DNA from 3 places in the Bradyrhizobium sp. UFLA05-112 genome. Region 1 is predicted to be linked to each of the others. Evidence: predicted binding sites of a transcription regulator. Region 1 holds the regulator's gene; each other region holds the start of a gene.
The links. Region 1 encodes LexA, which represses DNA repair genes until DNA is damaged. Its sites were predicted from a motif close to TGTTCNNNNTGTGTTCNG; they were not measured.
Positions count from the first base shown of each region.

Region 2: a site for LexA is predicted at 3,789-3,806, ahead of SO180_RS07770 (DNA recombination protein RmuC). Genes of this name have one in related genera too.
Region 3: a site for LexA is predicted at 3,356-3,373, ahead of SO180_RS01210 (nucleoid-associated protein). Genes of this name have one in related genera too.

Region 1 is NZ_JBANBK010000061.1:4,727-10,769, forward strand. It holds partial or broken gene SO180_RS29290 (ComEC/Rec2 family competence protein) at 1-1,182, shown strand, start outside; gene SO180_RS29295 (hypothetical protein) at 1,191-1,628, opposite strand; gene lexA (transcriptional repressor LexA) at 2,252-2,950, opposite strand; gene SO180_RS29305 (molybdopterin molybdotransferase MoeA) at 3,126-4,337, opposite strand; gene SO180_RS29310 (hypothetical protein) at 4,565-4,741, shown strand; gene SO180_RS29315 (hypothetical protein) at 4,843-5,076, opposite strand; gene SO180_RS29320 (HAD-IA family hydrolase) at 5,211-5,837, opposite strand; gene SO180_RS29325 (alpha-hydroxy acid oxidase) at 5,847-6,043, opposite strand, start outside.
Region 2 is NZ_JBANBK010000009.1:98,013-104,055, forward strand. It holds gene dapE (succinyl-diaminopimelate desuccinylase) at 1-1,030, shown strand, start outside; gene truA (tRNA pseudouridine(38-40) synthase TruA) at 1,213-1,950, opposite strand; gene fmt (methionyl-tRNA formyltransferase) at 2,066-3,001, opposite strand; gene def (peptide deformylase) at 3,139-3,666, opposite strand; gene SO180_RS07770 (DNA recombination protein RmuC) at 3,837-5,033, shown strand; gene SO180_RS07775 (GIY-YIG nuclease family protein) at 5,112-5,414, shown strand; gene SO180_RS07780 (AmpG family muropeptide MFS transporter) at 5,501-6,043, shown strand, end outside.
Region 3 is NZ_JBANBK010000001.1:249,578-255,620, forward strand. It holds gene SO180_RS01195 (hypothetical protein) at 1-179, opposite strand, end outside; gene SO180_RS01200 (Fic family protein) at 282-863, opposite strand; partial or broken gene SO180_RS01205 (IS1182 family transposase) at 1,591-3,034, opposite strand; gene SO180_RS01210 (nucleoid-associated protein) at 3,383-4,432, shown strand; gene SO180_RS01215 (hypothetical protein) at 4,392-5,825, shown strand.

The DNA of each region.
Region 1 (6,043 bases):
GCGGTGGTGCTGATCGCGGTGATGGTCGATCGTCGCGCCATCACTTTCCGCACGCTCGCGGTGGCCGCGATGATCGTGCTCGCTGTCGCGCCGGAGGCGTTGGTGCATCCGAGCTTCCAGATGTCGTTCGCGGCGACGCTTGGTCTCGTCGGGCTGGTGCAGATCGGCATGCCGAACCTGTTGGCCTCGCCCGATCACTCCGTCACTGCGCGCATCGCGCTGTGGGGCGGCCGCGAGCTCGTCATGCTGCTGATGGCCTCGCTGATCGCGGGGCTCGCGACGACGCCCTATGCCGCCTTCCATTTTCATCGCGTCACGCCCTACGGCGTGCTCGCCAATCTCGCGGCGATGCCGGTGGTCTCGGCGCTGGTGATGCCGGCCGGACTTTTGGGGCTGATCGCAGCGCCGTTCGGGCTTGATGGCGTATTCTGGTGGCTGATGGGGATCGGCATCGACTGGATGGTCGTTGTGACGCGCTGGGTCGCGGCGTTGCCTGGCGCCGTCGGCCGCATCACCGCCTTCGGGACCGGCCCGTTGACTGCCGCCAGCATTGGTCTCGTTCTGATGGGCCTGTTGCGCACGCCGCTGCGCTGGGTGGGCGCCGTCGTGCTGACGCTCGCAATCGGTTGGGCGCTGCACGTGCGCCAGCCCGACATCCTGATCGCAGGCGACGGCCACAGCATCGCGGTGCGCGGCAAGGGCGGCCAACTGCACCTGATCCGAACCGGCAAGGACAATTTTCTTCTCAAGGAGTGGCTTGCATCTGATGCTGATCCGCGCGGCGCGACTGATGCGTCGCTCGCCGATGGCGTCTCATGCGACGAAGGCGGTTGCGTGACGCCGCTCGCCGATGGTCGCCTGGTCGCGCTCTCGTTGCGTATCGACGCGCTGGCGGACGATTGCAGCCGCGCCGCGCTGGTGGTGACGGCGAAGCCTGCAGCAGCCGGTTGCGCGGCGATGGTCGTGGATCGCGAGCGTCTGAAGACGCAGGGCGCACTCGCGCTATCGCGCGATGGCGACGGTTTCACGCTGCAAACGGTGAAAGCAAGGAGCGCAAACCGCCCCTGGTCGCCGGCCGGGGCCGGCGATAGCGATTTCGAGCTCAGCCTCGCACCGCGGCCGGCTACTCCACGCAGCAAGGATGCTACGCCATCGGAGGCCGACCTGCAGGCCGAGGATTGAAAGACGCGTCAGCCGATCGGCAGGCGTGTCGTGGGCGTCGTGGTCGTGTGCTGCTCGACGGCGGGCTGCTCTGTCTTCTCGCCGAGCGGCTGCGTCACCGGCAATTGCAGAACCGTGGCACGCTGTCCCTCGACGAGCTGCGTTACCAGCACGTAGTTGCCGTCGGGGAATTCGATCGCATCATGATGACGATCGGGAATGTGCGGATCGACCTTACCGAACTTGCCGACGCGGGAATTGACGGTGCGCGTCCAGATCCAGCGATTGTCGTAGCGGACGTTGTCGGCGAAGGCGAGCTCGGTGCCTGGCAGGAGGCAGACGGCAACCGAGAGATCACGCTCCGACGCAAATCCACGCGTCGAGGTGCCGCGGAAGGTTGTCGTGACGATCGTCTCGCCGACTTGAGCGGGGCGGGTCGCAACGGCATGTAGGCTGTAGTCACACATCGGAGTGCTCCTCATGCGAGATAGCAGGTCCGCGCCCCCCCGGAGGCGCAGGCCTCTACCAGAGTTGGAAGCCTACGAGTGTATCGCGTTTGTGGGCAAATCTGCGGCCCGTCTGCGCATCGCCCGATCACATTATCTTTCCCGGCAAACGAGGAACAAAGCCTCTCGCCGAGACTCTATCTTGGTTCACATCATTCACTCACGCGAGCTTCCATCAGCGCCGGCAGCGGAGTACCCTGAAGAGGGCCAGCTCGCCTGCGGCGCAGGTGCGATCGCATTGTTGGAATTGCGGAATGGCGCGCTGGTTGCCGCCGCGTGCTCTGCCTTTCGGGCGGCGTGGCCTTTCGGGCGGCGTGGTGTTGCGCTGCATCGCTCGCAGGTGCCGATCCCGCGATCAAGGCTGCCGAGATCACGCCTAAAATCACCTGCCGCATGGGTTTTGTCCTCTGCAGCCCGCACAGCGCATTCGCGCCTGCCATGCTTGAGGATTAGCTCTGTGCAGGTGTAGGGATAATCACAGTGGAAGCGACAACGCTATTTTGCTGGAGCGGACGATCCGTCCGCCCGTATCGCCGTGCGATGGCTGGCAATCTGCCGGGCAATCGGTACTTTCTGCTGGGCAATCAGTACTTCCGATACAGCCCGATCAGCTTGCCCTGAATCTTCACCCGGTTCGGCGGCAGGATGCGCACCTCATAGGCGGTGTTGGCGGGCTCCAGCGCGATCGACGCGCCGCGCCGGCGGAAACGCTTGAGCGTCGCTTCCTCGTCGTCGATCAGCGCCACCACGATGTCGCCGGTGTCAGCGGTCTCGTTGCGCTGGATCAGCGCCATGTCGCCATCCAGGATGCCGGCATCGACCATCGAATCGCCGCGCACTTCGAGCGCATAGTGCTCGCCCGAGCCGAGCATGTCCGGAGGCACGCTGATGGTGTGGCTGCGGGTCTGCAACGCCTCGATCGGCGTGCCGGCCGCGATCCGTCCCATCACGGGCACGGCGACCGGACGCTCGCCGTCGTCGACAGACGCGCTGGCGCTCCGCACCTTGCCGAGATTGCCTTCGATGACGCTCGGCGTGAAGCCGCGGCGGCCGGCGCCTGCGGCTTGAAGCTCGGGCAGCTTGATGACCTCGATGGCGCGCGCGCGGTTAGGCAGGCGACGGATGAAGCCGCGCTCTTCCAGCGCGGTGATCAGGCGGTGAATGCCGGACTTCGAGCGCAGATCGAGCGCGTCCTTCATCTCATCGAAGGAGGGCGGCACACCGCTTTCCTTGAGGCGCTCACTGATGAACCGCAGAAGCTCGTATTGTTTGCGCGTTAACATCTCGACCAAATCCCCCGGTTGATGTCGTTCGATTCCGAGACGCCAGATTCAGCAGAAGCCGCTAGATGCTCGAAACAAATCATGAACGGACACTATATGTTCGATATGTGTTCCGCAACCACTTAATTTTGTGTGAACGCGGCGAAGTTCGCATCACGCGCGAATCAGATTGCACTCACAAGGGCAGCCGCAACACCTCGCAAGGCGTGCCTGCTTCGGCCTTTGGCGCGAACGGCGCGCGCACGAGAAGTGCTTGTGCGGTAGCAAGATTCGCAAGCAGCGAGGAGTCCTGGTGGTTGACGGGAACGGCCACCAGCGTGCCGTCCTCGCGCTCCTCGAGCCGTGCGCGCAAATAGTCCTCGCGGACGTCGTTGGGCCCGACGTCGCGCCCGAGCACGGCGCGCTCGCGGCGGTGATGAACGCGCGAGCGGCCAGCAAGCGCGCGAATCAACGGCACCATGAACAGGAAGCCGCAGACATAGGACGAGACCGGATTGCCGGGCAGGCCGATCACCCGCATCGCGCCGAGATGGCCGTGCATCATCGGCTTGCCCGGCCGCATCGCGATCTTCCAGAACGCCATCTCGAAGCCTTCGGCCTGGAGCGCTGGCCTGACCAGATCGTGGTCGCCGACCGACGCACCGCCGGTCGTGATGAGGATGTCGGCGCCGCTCTCGCGGGCCCGGCGGATCCCGGCGGTGGTCGCCGCAACCGTATCGGCGGCAATGCCGAGATCGACCGTTTCGGCGCCCTCGGCCCGCGCCAGCGCGTGCAGGGCGTAGCCGTTGGAGAAGACGATCTGGCCCGCGCCGGGCGTTGCGCCCGGCATCACCAACTCGTCGCCGGTCGCGAGAATCGCGACCCTCGGCCGGCGACGCACGGCAAGCTCCGGATGGTTCATGCCGGCGGCCAGTGAGAGGTCGCGTTCGGTGAGTCTGGCTCCCTGTCGCAGGAGCACGTCGCCCTCGAAGAAATCGACGCCAGCAGGACGGATGTGCCGTCCAGCGATCGCGGCCTCCTTGATCGTGACGCGCCTGCCGTTTGCGACCGTGTCCTCCTGGATTACCACCGCGTCCGCGCCATCGGGCACCACGCCGCCAGTGAAGATCCGCACGGCCTGGCCCGCGCCAACCGCTCCCGCAAATGGCCGGCCGGCCGCGACCTCGCCGATCACGGTGAGCTCTGCGTCCACCGTCGCCGCGTCGGCGGCGCGCACCGCATAGCCATCCATCGCCGACATCGCCTGCGGCGGCTGCGTACGCCGCGCGGCGACATCGCGCGCCAGCACGCGATGGTAGGCCGCATCCAGCGCAACCATCTCCTCGGCCACCGGCTCTACGCCGGCAAGCACTGCGGCAAGCGCGTCGGACACCGGCATCAGGGCCACGGGCAAACTCCTGCTGAGCAAATCGAAGGACAGGTCGCGTTGCGTTCTAGCCGAGTGCAGGCTTCGAGGCAAAAGGGGGCGATCACGAAGGCGGAGATGAATTGTCCCTCCAGCACCGGAACGGCAGGGATGCCCTTTAGGACAATATCGCGCCTTTCCGCTTCCAGCTCAGAATTGCCGCGCGCCATCGCACGCAGGTGCGTCAGGAGACATCCGGGAGAACCCTGATGGCAGAGACTTCAAAGCTATCGGTTGAGAAAGCTCTCGAGAAGCTGCGCGGCGATGAGCCGCCGAAATCGAAGAGCGCAAAGCTGGACGAGGAGATCGAGGCGCTCAAGGAGAAGACGAGCCGCATGCGCGCGCAACGGCAGCGTCTCGATCGGCCTCAACCCAAGCGCAGTTGAATGCGCCTAGCGTGGACGCCGCGCGATCGTCTCGATGACGAGAAGGACCGGGATGACGGTGGCCAAGCATGCCACGGCGACAACCAGGCTCACGGCTAGCATCAGGTGGCTCCCGTTTCATTGTCCGGATCGACGTCGGGCGCCTTCAGGCTGTGATCCATCTCGGGCAGGGGGTCGCCCTGCGATTTGAGATCCGCCGCCTTGCTGACCAGCTTCGCGGACAGCTGCGAATTCGACGTTGACTTGGCGAACTTGAGAAGGATCGAGGCTTGCTTGTTGAAGTAAGACTTGCCCAACACGATCACACATCCGTTGTAGAAAATCCCAACGGACATACGACTCCCGACGCGTTGATCCGTTCCGGGAACTCTGTCTAAAAATGCACAGAGTGAGTTGGTTCCACAATTTGCTAAAAAAGTTCCCGGTGATGGCCGGAACCGAACGCTGAGCGACCGCAGCAATGGGGCGCTTAGAATCCCAGCGCCTTCAGCGCCTCGCCGACGTCGTGAGGCGACGTGACGTGAACCGCGGTCAGCCCTCGTGCCCGCGCGCCTTCGATGTTTTCGGCGAGATCGTCGAAGAACACGATTCGCCTCGCCGGCACGCCGATCGCGGCGACGACATGGTCGAAAGCTTCCGCATCGGGTTTGCGCAGGCCGATGCTGGAGGACAGGTACATCTCGCGGAAATGGCCGAGCACGTCGGCATACTCCTTCGAGAAATAGTCCACATGCGGCCGGTTGGTGTTGGAGAAGGCGTAGAGCGGCACGTGTTGTGCCGCGCGCGGCAACAGGTTGGCGATGTCGGGCATCTCGCCCGCGAAGATCGCATTCCACCCCTCCAGGAATTGCGCGTCGGAGATTTCGATCCCGAGCGAGCGGCGCAGCCAGTCGAAATAGACCTCGTCGCTGATCTTGCCCATCTCGTGCAGCCGATAGGCCTCATCGCGGACATAGCGCGTCACGATCGATTGCGGTTCGCAGCCGGCATGTCCCGCCCAGCAGGCGATCGCCTTGGAGAAATCGATGTCGAGCACGACGCGACCGAGGTCGAACAGGAGCGCATCCGCGCTGCCGGGAGAGAGGAGGGAGGTCATTGCATCCTTTCAGTAACGATAAGGCTCGATATCCAGCAGCGGAAACGCGCTGAACACGCTTGGTACGTTGGTGGCGGTCGCCGGATGCAGGCAGGATGCGTTCACCTCGGCAAACGAGGTGGCCCCCAGCAGCCCGAGACACCGCAACACTTCGTCTTCGAGTAGCTCCAACATCCGTGTGATGCCGGATTCGCCGGCCGCGGCCA
Region 2 (6,043 bases), on a different contig from region 1:
AGCAGGCTTTGCCGATGTCGACAATCTCTACGCGCGGATCGGCAGCGAAGGTCCGCATATCACCTTTGCCGGCCACACCGACGTGGTGCCGCCGGGTGATGAAAGCGCCTGGAGCGTCGGTGCGTTCTCCGGCGAGGTGAAGGACGGCGTCCTGCACGGCCGCGGCGCGGTCGACATGAAGGGCGGCATCGCCTGCTCGGTTGCAGCGGTGCTGGAGCATCTCGCTGCGAACGGCGGCAAGGCGCGCACTGACGGCAAGGGCTCGATCTCCTTCCTGATCACGGGCGACGAGGAAGACGTCTCGATCAACGGCACGATCAAGCTGTTGAAGTGGGCCGCGGCGCGCGGCGAGACGTTCGATCATTGCGTGCTCGGCGAGCCCTCCAATGTCGAGACACTCGGCGACACCATCAAGGTCGGCCGCCGCGGCTCGCAATCCGGCACGCTCCATGTCGAGGGACGGCAAGGCCACGTCGCCTACCCACACCGCGCGTCCAATCCGGTGCCTGATATCTCCCGGCTGATCGTGGCGATCTCGGAGGAGCCGCTGGACCATGGCAGCGCGCAATTCCAGGCCTCCAACCTGGAATTCACTTCCGTCGACGTCGGCAACTCCGCCTACAACGTGATCCCCGGCCAGGCCCGCGCCAAGTTCAACATCCGCTACAACGACAACCACACGCAGGCGAGCCTGCGTGAGCTGGTCGAGACGCGGCTGACCAAAGCCTGCGGCAACCGCATCCGCGCGCACATCGCCTGGGAGCCTTCGAACTCCAACGTGTTCGTCACCAAGCCCGGCCCGTTCACCGATCTCGCGGTCTCCGCGATCGAGGAGGTGACGGGACGCAAGCCCGAGCTGTCGACATCAGGCGGCACCTCGGATGCGCGCTTCATTTCCAGCTATTGCCCGGTGATCGAATTTGGCCTCGTCGGCCAGACCATGCACCAGGTCGACGAACGCGTAACGGTGGCGGACCTGGAGAAGCTGACGAAGGTCTATCGCGGGATTTTGACGCGGTATTTCGCTTAGGGCTTCCGCTGCCGCCGTTCACTCCGCCGTCGCCTCCCACTCCGCTGTCATCGTCCGCGAAGGCGGACGATCCAGTATTCCAGAGACAGCGACGAATACGGAGGAGCCGCGGCGTACTGGATTCCCCGCCTTCGCGGGGAATGACAATGGAGAGCGTGGCAAGAGCCTCAGTCGCTCGTCGCTTAGTAATCCACCCGCACCAGATACAGCCCCTGCGGCGGGGCGACGATGCCGCAGGCGGCGCGGTTGCGGGCGGCGAGCGCCGCGGAGAGGTCATCGGCGCTCCAGCGGCCTTCGCCGACCCAGACCAGCGAGCCGACCATCGAGCGGACCTGGCTGTGCAGGAAAGAGCGCGCCGAGGTGAGGATCGTCACCTCGCGCCCGTCGCGCAGCACGTCGAGCTGGTCGAGCGTCTTCTCCGGCGATTTGGCCTGGCACTCGGTATCGCGAAAGGTCGTGAAATCGTGCTTGCCGATCAGGCGCTGTGCGGCCGCGTGCATGGCGTCGGTGTCGAGCCGGCGCGCCACGCGCCAGGCATGGCCGGCATCGAGCGCGAGGTTGGCGCGCGTGTTGACGATCCGATAGCGGTAGTGGCGCTTGATGGCCGAGAAGCGCGCCTCGAAAGTTTCCGGCACGATCTCAGCTTCGAGCACCGCGATCGGAGCGGGGCGCAGATGCGCGTTCAGGCCATCGCGAAGGCGATCCGGCGCAAAGGGCTTTTCGATATCGACATGCGCGACCTGGCCAAGTGCATGCACGCCGGCATCGGTGCGGCCGGCGCCGTGCACGCGCACCGCCCTGCCGCACATTGCCTTCACGGCCATCTCGAGTGCGCCCTGCACGGAAGGCAGCGTCTCCTGCACCTGCCAGCCGCAGAACGGCGCGCCGTCATATTCGATGGTGAGCTTGTAGCGGGGCATTTTTCCCGGTGTCATCGTCCGCGCAGGCGGACGATCCAGTACGCCGTGACGGTTCGGTCCAATTTTCAAGTGCCTCGGCGTACTGGATACCCTGCCTTCGCGGGGTATGACAGTGTCAGGTGAATTTCGCACCCGCCTTCAGCGGCACGCCGCGCAAGAAGTCCGCAGCCTGCATCCGCGCCTTGCCCTCGCGCTGCAGCTCGATGATGCGGATCGCACCCTCGCCGCAGGCGATCGTGAGGAGGTCGTCGAGCACCTCGCCCGGCGCACCCGAGCCTTTTGCTAGCTCACAGCGCAGGATTTTGACGCGGGCGTTCTCGGTCACGCCAGTGAGCTCGCTCCAGGCGCCGGGAAACGGCGACAAGCCGTGGATGTGGCGTAGGACCGCGCGCGCCGGCTTGCTCCAGTCGATCCGCGCCTCGGCCTTGTCGATCTTGGCCGCATAGGTGACGCCGTCCTCGCTCTGCTTCTTGAGCTGGAGCCCGCCGCGTTCGAGCGCGGCCACGGCGCGCACCATCAGGTCTGCGCCGAGCCGGGCGAGGCGATCGTGCAGATCGGCGGCGGTCATGGTGTCCGAGATCGCAAGACGCTCGGCCATGGCGACGTCGCCGGTGTCCAGCCCCACGTCCATCTTCATCACCATGACGCCACTCTCGGCATCACCAGCCATGATCGCGCGGTTGATCGGCGCGGCACCGCGCCAGCGTGGCAGCAGTGAGGCATGCAGATTGTAGCAGCCGAGCTTTGGGGCATCGAGGATCGCCTGCGACAGGATCATGCCGTAAGCGACCACGACGGCCGCATTGGCGTCGAATGCGCGGAATTCGTCGAGCGCTTCCGGCGTCTTCAGCGTCTTTGGTGTCAGTACGGGAATGCCGAGCTTTCGCGCGGCGTCTTCCACCGGCGTCGGTTGCAACTGCAGCCCGCGCCGCCCGCCCGGCTTCGGCGCGCGAGTGTAGACGGCCACGATCTCGTGGCCATGCGCGACGAGCTCGAGCAGCGTCGGCACGGAAAAATCGGGCGTGCCCATGAAGATGAGGCGGAGAGGCATGGGGCGAGACAATCCTCAGAACGAGCAAGGTACTCGTCATGGCCGGGCTTGTCCCGGCCATCCACGCCCTTCTTGCTCGCGGAGCGAAGAACGTGGATGCCCGGCACAAGGCCGGGCATGACGGCGGAGGAGGCGCCTCACTCCACCGCGCGCTTGGCGGCTTTCTCGAACTTCTTGAACACGCGGTCGCGCTTGAGCTTCGACAAATAGTCGACGAACAGCACGCCATTGAGATGGTCGATCTCGTGCTGGATGCAGGTGGCGTAGAGCCCTTCGGCATCCTCCTCGTGCAGCTTGCCGTCGAGATCGATGAAGCGCACCCGCACCTTCGCAGGCCGCTCGACCTCCTCGTAATATTCGGGGATCGACAGACAGCCTTCCTCGTAGACCGACAGCTCCTCGGATGAGGCGACGATCTCCGGATTGATGAAGACGCGCGGCTCTCGCGCGGTCTCGCCGTTCTCGTCACGCTTGGCGAGGTCCATGGTGATGAGGCGCAGGGGTTGCGCGACCTGGATCGCCGCAAGCCCGATGCCGGGCGCGTCGTACATGGTCTCGAACATGTCGTCGGCAAGCTTGCGGATCTCCGCCGTGACCTTCTCGATCGGCTTGGAGACCAGACGCAACTGCTTGTCGGGCAGGATGATGATTTCTCTTAGGGCCATGGCGGCGATTTAAGCCGGCCGCCCGATGCGGTCAATGTGGCCGGGAACACCGTTAAAGGTTCGCTAACCATAAAAATTAGGCTTCCGTTAACCATAAAAATTCACTGCTGGTTAACCATAAATGTTCCCTCTTCGTTCGCGCGCTCTCGCGAATCGGCTAGAAGGACTACATGAACGAGATCATTTTTACCGCTGGCGACTGGCCGGTGCGCACCGTGGATGCGCTGATCGGCTTCGGTGTGCTGGCCCTCATCCTGCTCCTCGTGATCGCCATCGTGATTGCGCGCGGCTCGCGGCGGGGCGCGGAACTCGCCATGGCCCAGACCATCCGGGCCGACGAGCTGGAGGAGCGCCTGAGCCAGATGCTGCACGCCCAGAGCGAGGCGTCGGGCCGCGTCGACGCCATGGCGCAGGCGCTCGCCGGCCGCCAGGCCGAGATGGCGCGCGCGGTCAACGAGCGGCTGGATTCGGTCACCCATCGCGTCGGCCAGTCCATGGAGCATACGACCCGCAACACCATGGAGAGCCTGCGGGCGCTGCACGAGCGGCTCGGGATCATCGACAGCGCGCATAAGAACCTCACCGACCTGACCACGCAGGTGACGACCTTGCGCGACGTGCTCGCCAACAAGCAGTCGCGCGGCGCGTTCGGCCAGGCGCGGATGGAAGCGATCGTCCAGGACGGGCTGCCGAAGGGCTCCTACGAGTTCCAGTTCACGCTCTCGACCGGCAAGCGGCCCGACTGCGTGGTGTTCCTGCCCGACCAGCGCCCGCTCTGCATCGACGCCAAATTTCCGCTGGAGGCGATGACTGCGCTGCACGACGCGCGCACCGACGAGGAGCGGCGCATCGCCACGCAGCGGCTGCGCGGCGACGTGATGAAGCATGTCAGCGACATCTCCGAAAAATATCTCGTCACCGGCGAGACCCAGGAGATGGCGCTGATGTTCGTGCCGTCGGAGTCGGTCTATGCCGAAATCCACGATGGCTTCGACGACGTGATCCAGAAGGCCTATCGCGCCCGCGTCGTGCTGGTGTCGCCCTCGCTGCTGATGCTCGCAATCCAGGTCATGCAGCAGATCATGAAGGACGCGCGCATGCGCGACGCCGCCGACCAGATCCGTACCGAGGTGATCAAGCTCGGCGACGATCTCGGTCGCCTGCGCGATCGCGTGCTGAAACTGCAGAAGCACTTTGCCGACGTGAACGAGGACGTGCGCCAGGTCCTGATCTCGGCCGACAAGATCGAGAAGCGCGCCGGCCGCATCGAGGAGCTCGATTTCAGCAAGACTGACGCGCCGGAGGGGCCGCGGCTCGTCGCAAGCGGCCCAGAGCTGTTCCCGCGCAAGCTGCAAGCGGGGGAGTGATCGTCTTAGATGAAGTAACCTGCCGCCCGCTGTCGTCGCCCGGCTTGACCGGGCGACCCAGTATCCCAGAGACGTCAGATGAGCGCACGCTGCTACTACGTCTACATTCTGGCCAGCAAGATCGGTGGAACGCTTTATATCGGTGTGACAAATGATTTGGTCCGCCGGGTGGCCGAGCACAGGCTGAAATTGGTCGAGAGCTTTACGAAGGAATACGACGTCCTGAAGCTGGTCTATTTCGAGCAGTTCGATGATCCCGAGAATGCGATCAAGCGGGAGAAGCGCCTCAAGAAATGGAAGCGCGCATGGAAGATCGCGCTGATCGAAAAGGACAATCCCGACTGGAACGATCTCTACCCGGGGATCGCTGGTCCTCCATAACTGCGGTCTCTGGAATACTGGGTCGCCCGGTCAAGCCGGGCGACGACACCTCACTTGTGGCCGTCAGAATCTGCTAACACCCCTCCATGACCGCACCTGACGCGACTTCCGGAACCGCTCCCGCGACTACCGATGCTCCCGCCACTTCCTGGCGCGAGAGCCTGGCCGTGTACCTGCAGCCGCGGGTGCTGATCGTGCTGTTTCTCGGCTTCTCCTCCGGCCTGCCGCTGGCGCTGTCGGGCTCGACGCTGCTGGTGTGGATGCGGGAGTCCGGCGTCGATCTCGGGACCATCGGGCTGTTTGCGCTGGTCGGCACGCCCTATACGCTGAAGTTTATCTGGGCACCGCTGGTGGATGCGCTGCATGTGCCGCTGTTCACCCGCGCCTTCGGGCGCCGCCGCGGCTGGCTGCTGTTCTCGCAGCTCTTGCTGATCATCTCGATCCTGCTGCTGGCGCTGACCGATCCTGCGCGCTCGCCGTTCTTCGTCGCGCTCGGCGCCTTGCTGGTGGCAACGACGTCCTCGACACAGGACATCGTGGTCGACGCCTTCCGCGTCGAGAGCCTGCCCGAGAGCGAGCAGGCGGCCGGCATGGCGTCCTATGTGGCGGCCTATCGCATCGGCATGCTG
Region 3 (6,043 bases), on a different contig from region 1:
AATTCGCCATCGCGAGCGCGCTTGGAAAGGCGTCCTGCGTTCTGCCGCAGGAATCCAGAGAGATCGTTAAGCGTCCGTTCCGGCATATCGATGATGTTTTCGACACCTGCCCGGAACGTATCGAAGCTCCGCAGGAATCGCGTTTCCTTCGGAAGATCTTCGTCGATCGTTCTCTGCACACATTCGTACAGAAACTCGGCGTGCGGCGTCGCGTCGAAGAAGCGGTAGAAATCACCGTGTCGTTCATAACCTTGACGTTACCCTTTCGGCTTGGCTCCCATTCAACACACGGAAGCAATCGACTCGAATAGCTTTCCAACACTTCCTTGTATTCGCCGATCTTGTCGAGAATTGCTGCTGAAACAGGAAAGTGGATTCCGGCAGGATTGAACCCGCGCCGCGCCAGAACATGGTGCATGAGGTACCGGTGAATACGGCCATTCCTCGAACGGATCAATGTAGACGAACCCGAAGGCAAGTACGGCGGCAGCGACAACTGGATCAAGCTCGTTTTCTGCTGCTTGATCGAATGCGATCAGTCCGCGGATGAGGGAGTCGATGTCTTCTTGGCGCGCACTTATATGGTCCGGAATGGGTCTTTGCGTCTCGCGGTCATGCTCGCCAACGAAGCCGCCCTCGGTACGGAAGCCAAGCTTCACGAAGCGCTCATCGCCGATCACGATGCGCTGGAGGCGTAAAAGCTCTGCTACATCGAGCGCTGCCCGTCCCGCCTCACTGCCCCACCGCTGGATGCGATCCTGCGGCGGTCTCTCACCTTCGATGACGTAGCTGGACTTTAAGTCCTTCAGAAGAAGGAAGGCGGCAGTTCGCGCGAGCAGATCTTTCGGAACCTGGCTCACCACGACACGCGCCCGCTCATTAAGATCCTGCGCAACAATTGCGTCAGTGCCGGCGACTTGAAGACGAGCGGACAGAAGCCCGGTGCTCCCGGAAGATTGTTGCGGACCCGATGGCGTACCGAATTCTGCCCGGAGGACGCGTATTGAAGTTCTGGATCAACGGCATTGACGTAAGAGACCTTGTCTGCCGCAGGCAAATCTAGCTGACGCTCTAACAACCATTCATAGAGAAGCCAGATACGTCGTGTATAGAGGCCCGTCGGCTTCTGCCTCACAAGCTCTGCAATCTCGTCCTCCGTCACAGCGAGGAAAGGCCTCTTCAGAATTGCAAGGTCGAGGCCTTGTTCTTCAGCGCGAACGTAAGATGTCCCTCGAGAGTAGCGTCCGGCGCATGGCGTGGCGTAAGGATGCGCCATCCCCCTTGCGCGATGATCCGGTGCTTTGTCCCAACGGCGGAAAGGATGCGCGGACCGGGACGGCCAGGCCATAGGCGTCGAGCAGCGCCGCATACCCGTGGCCAACGCGGGTAGTCGTCGGTCACGAAAAACATTCACGGGCCCTGAAAAGTCTGTCTGCATTGGCTCTTGGTTGTGTGTAAACGGATAGGTCGGCACGCGGCCGTGATCGTCAATCGTTGCAGGCGGCTCATGTTCTCGCGTCGGATCGTTCGATGACGGCCAAAGTGGGTATCGCGACGCGGTATTGCGCTTTTGGACGCACTTTCCGGCCTTCAGGCGGCGCGGATGGCTGCAATCAGGCTCGGTTTGCCGACGATGTTCATCACCCGTGTGAGGTTATAGGCGAGAACATGCAGCGCCATCTCAGCGGCGACATTCGGTAGGCGCTTCATCAGGAAGTGGGTCGCACCCATACGGGCTTTGATCGTGCCGAAGGGATGCTCGACCGTCTCGCGCCGCGTCCGCATGGCGTCGGGATCGGAATCGAGCCGTCTCTGGACCTCCTCGACCACATGCTCATGCTCCCAGCGCGCGATGCGGCGTTCCTTGGACGGCGTACATTGGCTCTTGATCGCGCAGCCTTGGCACGCCGCTGTCGACCAGTAACGGCGCAGCGTCATTCCATGCTCGATGTTGGTGTAGTGATAGGGCAGCAGCTGGCCGGATGGGCAGCGGTAGACGTCCTCATCAGGCAGGTAGGCGAAGTCCTGTTTGCCGAACCGGCCCTCCGCCTTGGCGTTCGACGTCATGGGCTTGGGCAAGGTGACTACAACGCCAGCCTCTTCGCAGGCTAATATCTCCTCTCCGTCGAAGTAGCCACGGTCGGCGACCGCCTCGAGTTTGTCCACTTCGAGCACTTCTTTGGCTTGCTTCGACATCCGAGCAAGCTGCCCACGGTCGTTGCCTACGTTTATGACCTCGTGCGTGACAATCAGATGGTGTTCGGTGTCCACCGCGACCTGGACATTGTAGCCGACGACACCCGATCCGCGTCCGCTGGTGGCCATCGAACGGGCATCCGGATCGGTGAGCGATATCTGTTGATCCGGCGTGTTGCGCATCTCCGCATCAAGCACTTCCAGGCGGCTCATCTCCTGCTTCAGCCGAGCGATCTTTTCCTTGATTCTCGTCGTCTTGATGCTAATCGCTTCCGATGGCTCCTGCCGATCGGCGCTATCGAGTTGACGCAGATATCGACCGACGCTTTCCTCGATCTGCGCCATCCGCCTCGTCATCTTGGCATGCGTGAAGTTGCGGTCGCGGTTGTTCACCGCCTTGAACTTGCTGCCGTCGATCGCGACGCTTGGGGTCTGCAACAGGCCCATTTGCCGGCATAGTGCAATGAACTTCGCACAAACCTTCCGGATCGCCGCTCCATTGTCCTTCCGGAAATCGGCGATCGTCTTATGATCGGGAGCCAGGCGGGCGATCAGCCACATCACCTCGATATTGCGGCACGCCTCACGTTCTAGACGGCGACTGGATTGCACCCGATTGAGATAACCGTAGATGTAAAGCTTCAGAAGGACTGCCGGATGATAGGACGGCCGGCCTGTCTCCTTGGATCACACGCTCAAACCCCATTCCATGCAGGTCGATCGCCTCGACAAACGCATCGATCACATGAACCGCGTTGTCCTTGCTTACCCAATCCTCCAGACATTCCGGCAAGAGCGTCAGCTGGGATCTGTCCGGGCCTTCAACGAAGCGTCCCATCCGTATCCCCCATCAGGAAACGGAGAAATCCTAGCCGACTCGTGGCTTTTCACACAGCCAGGCTCAGTTCCTGAAAAACGATAACGGATGTGAATTTGGTTTGCGCCGCCTACCTCAGGCCGAAAAGTGATTCTGAGCTGAGAATCTCGCAATAGAAGAAGCATGAAAAACTTTCGCAGACCCTGCGTCCGCCACGGCGCTCAATCACCAAAGAGGTAGGCGCAAAAGTGCAAATCCAGATCGAAAGCTTACCAAAACGCAGGATTAATCCATCGGATGCATTGTAACTGGGCTGGGCCTAAAGACCGACCCAATTGCTTTTGTTCTCTTTTTGTTCTATGGTGAATTATGGCCTTCCTCAGTGAGCAGGAACTTGAAAGCCTGCGCATCGATCAGAGCGTTTTCCATATCGTCGGCCCGGGAGAGGAGCACTTTCAGCTACTGACAGAGTTCGACGCCGGTCGATACGCATCTTTTTTCTTGGGCCGCGTCCGCTCGGTCAACAGCGGAAACCGATACGAATTTCTGGAAGATGCCCCAGTCCGGGCGCAACTCGCGCGCATCAGCCGGGACAAGGCGACCTTCCAGGAGGAGAGCGAAAAGCTGGCTACCGCCTTTAATAACGCCCATGGAGGTAGCACCGCTGTGGGGGCTTTCTTGATCTTCTCCCTGTCCTGTTCGAGCGGCCGGCTGTTTGCGCTGTTGAAATTCGAGGACGAGAAGGTTCTGACCTACGACTACGACGTCACCCATGGGCTCTCACGAAAGCCGAAGCCGACCTTCGGCGAAATCGAGCGGACATTTGTCCAGAACCGCAACGCCTTGCAGAAGGCCGCGCTTGTCAAGCTGCGCAAAGACGGCGACGAAATCTGCGTTGTCGATCGCCAGAATCCCCAGCGGCCCGCCGCGTATTTCGAACAATTCCTGCTCGTGCGACGCCAGCGGACGGAAGAAGAGCTGACCAAGGCAATCATCGACGTCACGCGCAACATTGCACACAAGCACAAAGACATACTTCCGCAAGACGCGATGAAAAATCTGGCGCAACGCCTCTATGATGCCACCCAGTCAGGTGGATCCGTCGACGGCGAAAGCGCTGAAAATTGGCTGAACAGCATTTTTGGACCGCTGCCTGACGACAGCCCAGTCGTGACAGACTTCAAGGCCAGGCTGAAGCGCGAAGGAATGGCAGGTGAATCGTTCGTGCTCCAAAAGAATGCGATTGCGGCGCCCAGAAACCGCCGCGTCGAGACGGCAAGCGGGGTTAAATTGACATTTCCTGCCGGTTTGACGCCGTCAGTCATTTCGGTCGATCGCGACAAGGGCGAGATTATCATCAGGGACAAGATCACACTCGATGACCTCGAGCTCAACACATCTGGTCGAGCGCGTTCGTGAGCTAGTCGGGAACGGCGCCTCGGCGGACGAGCGTGTTGACGCCCTCGTGTTGCGAGGGCGGCTGCCGTCCGCCGACGCACAGCTGGCTTGGCTCGGATTCGCCGGCGACGTCCCGGCGCCGTTCTCGTCCTTGCAGGTTTATAATCCGGCTCTCGGCGGAGATCTTGTCGCGGGCGATGTCTTTGATTCGACGCGCGAGGTGGTGATCACGCTTGGAAAGCCAGTTGCGGATGGTTGCGTCTTCTTTATCTTCCAATCCGGCGTTCCGCAATATCTGACGCAACGGACTGTCCTCCCGCGCCTCGCCATTGCAGACTTCCCTTCCACTCAGGGGTTTCGCGCGCGAGGATTGGAGGTCGCAGCATGGGATCTGGCGCAGCCGACCCCACCGTCAGAATCCCCGCTCGACCCAATCGATCCGAGCCGTTACGTCCGCGACTTCGTGCCGGATCGTGAAGTCGTCACCGATCTCAATCCCTGGATGCTCGTGGCCGCGCCAGCAGTTTCATCGCCCGCCTATCAAGCCTGGGAAAGGATTGCTGCCCGCAGATTGCTGGGCGGTCTCGTCTCTCGCGCCTGGCTCGATGAAGGCCAGGTTTGGTTGCAGGCCACGGCGACGCCTCCGATCTATCGCATCAAGGCTGATGATCCTGCCGTGCCGGACGCTCGTGCTCAACTGACTGAAGCCGCGAGCTGGGTCTTCCTTTCGGGAACGGACATCGAGGCACGCCATCTGCTCTTTTCTGGTGAGCTGGCTCGGGCGAGCCGTCCTCAGCAGGATCTCGCCACGACCTTGGACCAGGCACTTGAGGCGGCCAAAGCTGCCTATGAAGCTCACGTCCAATCATCCAGTCGCGAGACGCTGAAGGCGCTCGCTGATCTCCGCAAGACGGTTATTGATGAAACTCAAAAGGTGGCGCAACGAGCGCAAGACCTTGCAGCAACGCTTTGGCGCGACCTGGCCGTCTCGGCAGCGCCTTTCATACTGAAGATCTTTGGCGACGCGGCCAAAACGTCGGACACCCTCATTTCTTCTCTTTTCTACTTTGCTGCCGCTGCGTTCATCGGTGTATCATTTGTTTTGCAGTGGCGTATCAATCGGGCGTTCTTCCAAAGTCAAGCCTCGTCCCGGCGGAGCTGGTTGCAAAGTCTCTACAGCTATATCTCGGTTCGCGAGCGGGAAGAAATTGCTGAAACCCCTATCGAGGAAGCGATGAAGAACTACCGGGAAACCCGCGGCGTACTGCTTGGGGCCTACGTATTTTTGATCGGAGTTCTCGTAGCAGCGGGGGTGCACACCCTGCACGATGTGCCGCCCTCACCATCGAGCGCCGCGACAGGCGTGGCGCCGAGCTCAGCTACAGTTCCGCCACCTTCGACGAAGCCGCCATAAGACGCGCATGCGCTCGACACGGGACAGACTGTAAGGACCTTGTTGCTCGCCGTTTGGCGCAAGATGAACCTTGATCCGGACATTTCCGCGGACAATCCAGCATTTGAGAACGGCACGGCTCACGAAATCGGTGAGGATCGAATTCGAGACATTTGGGCCAAGGCGAGAATTCTGGTCAACGACCTCGCGGCCTGCCTTATTTCTGAATCTTCAGATCA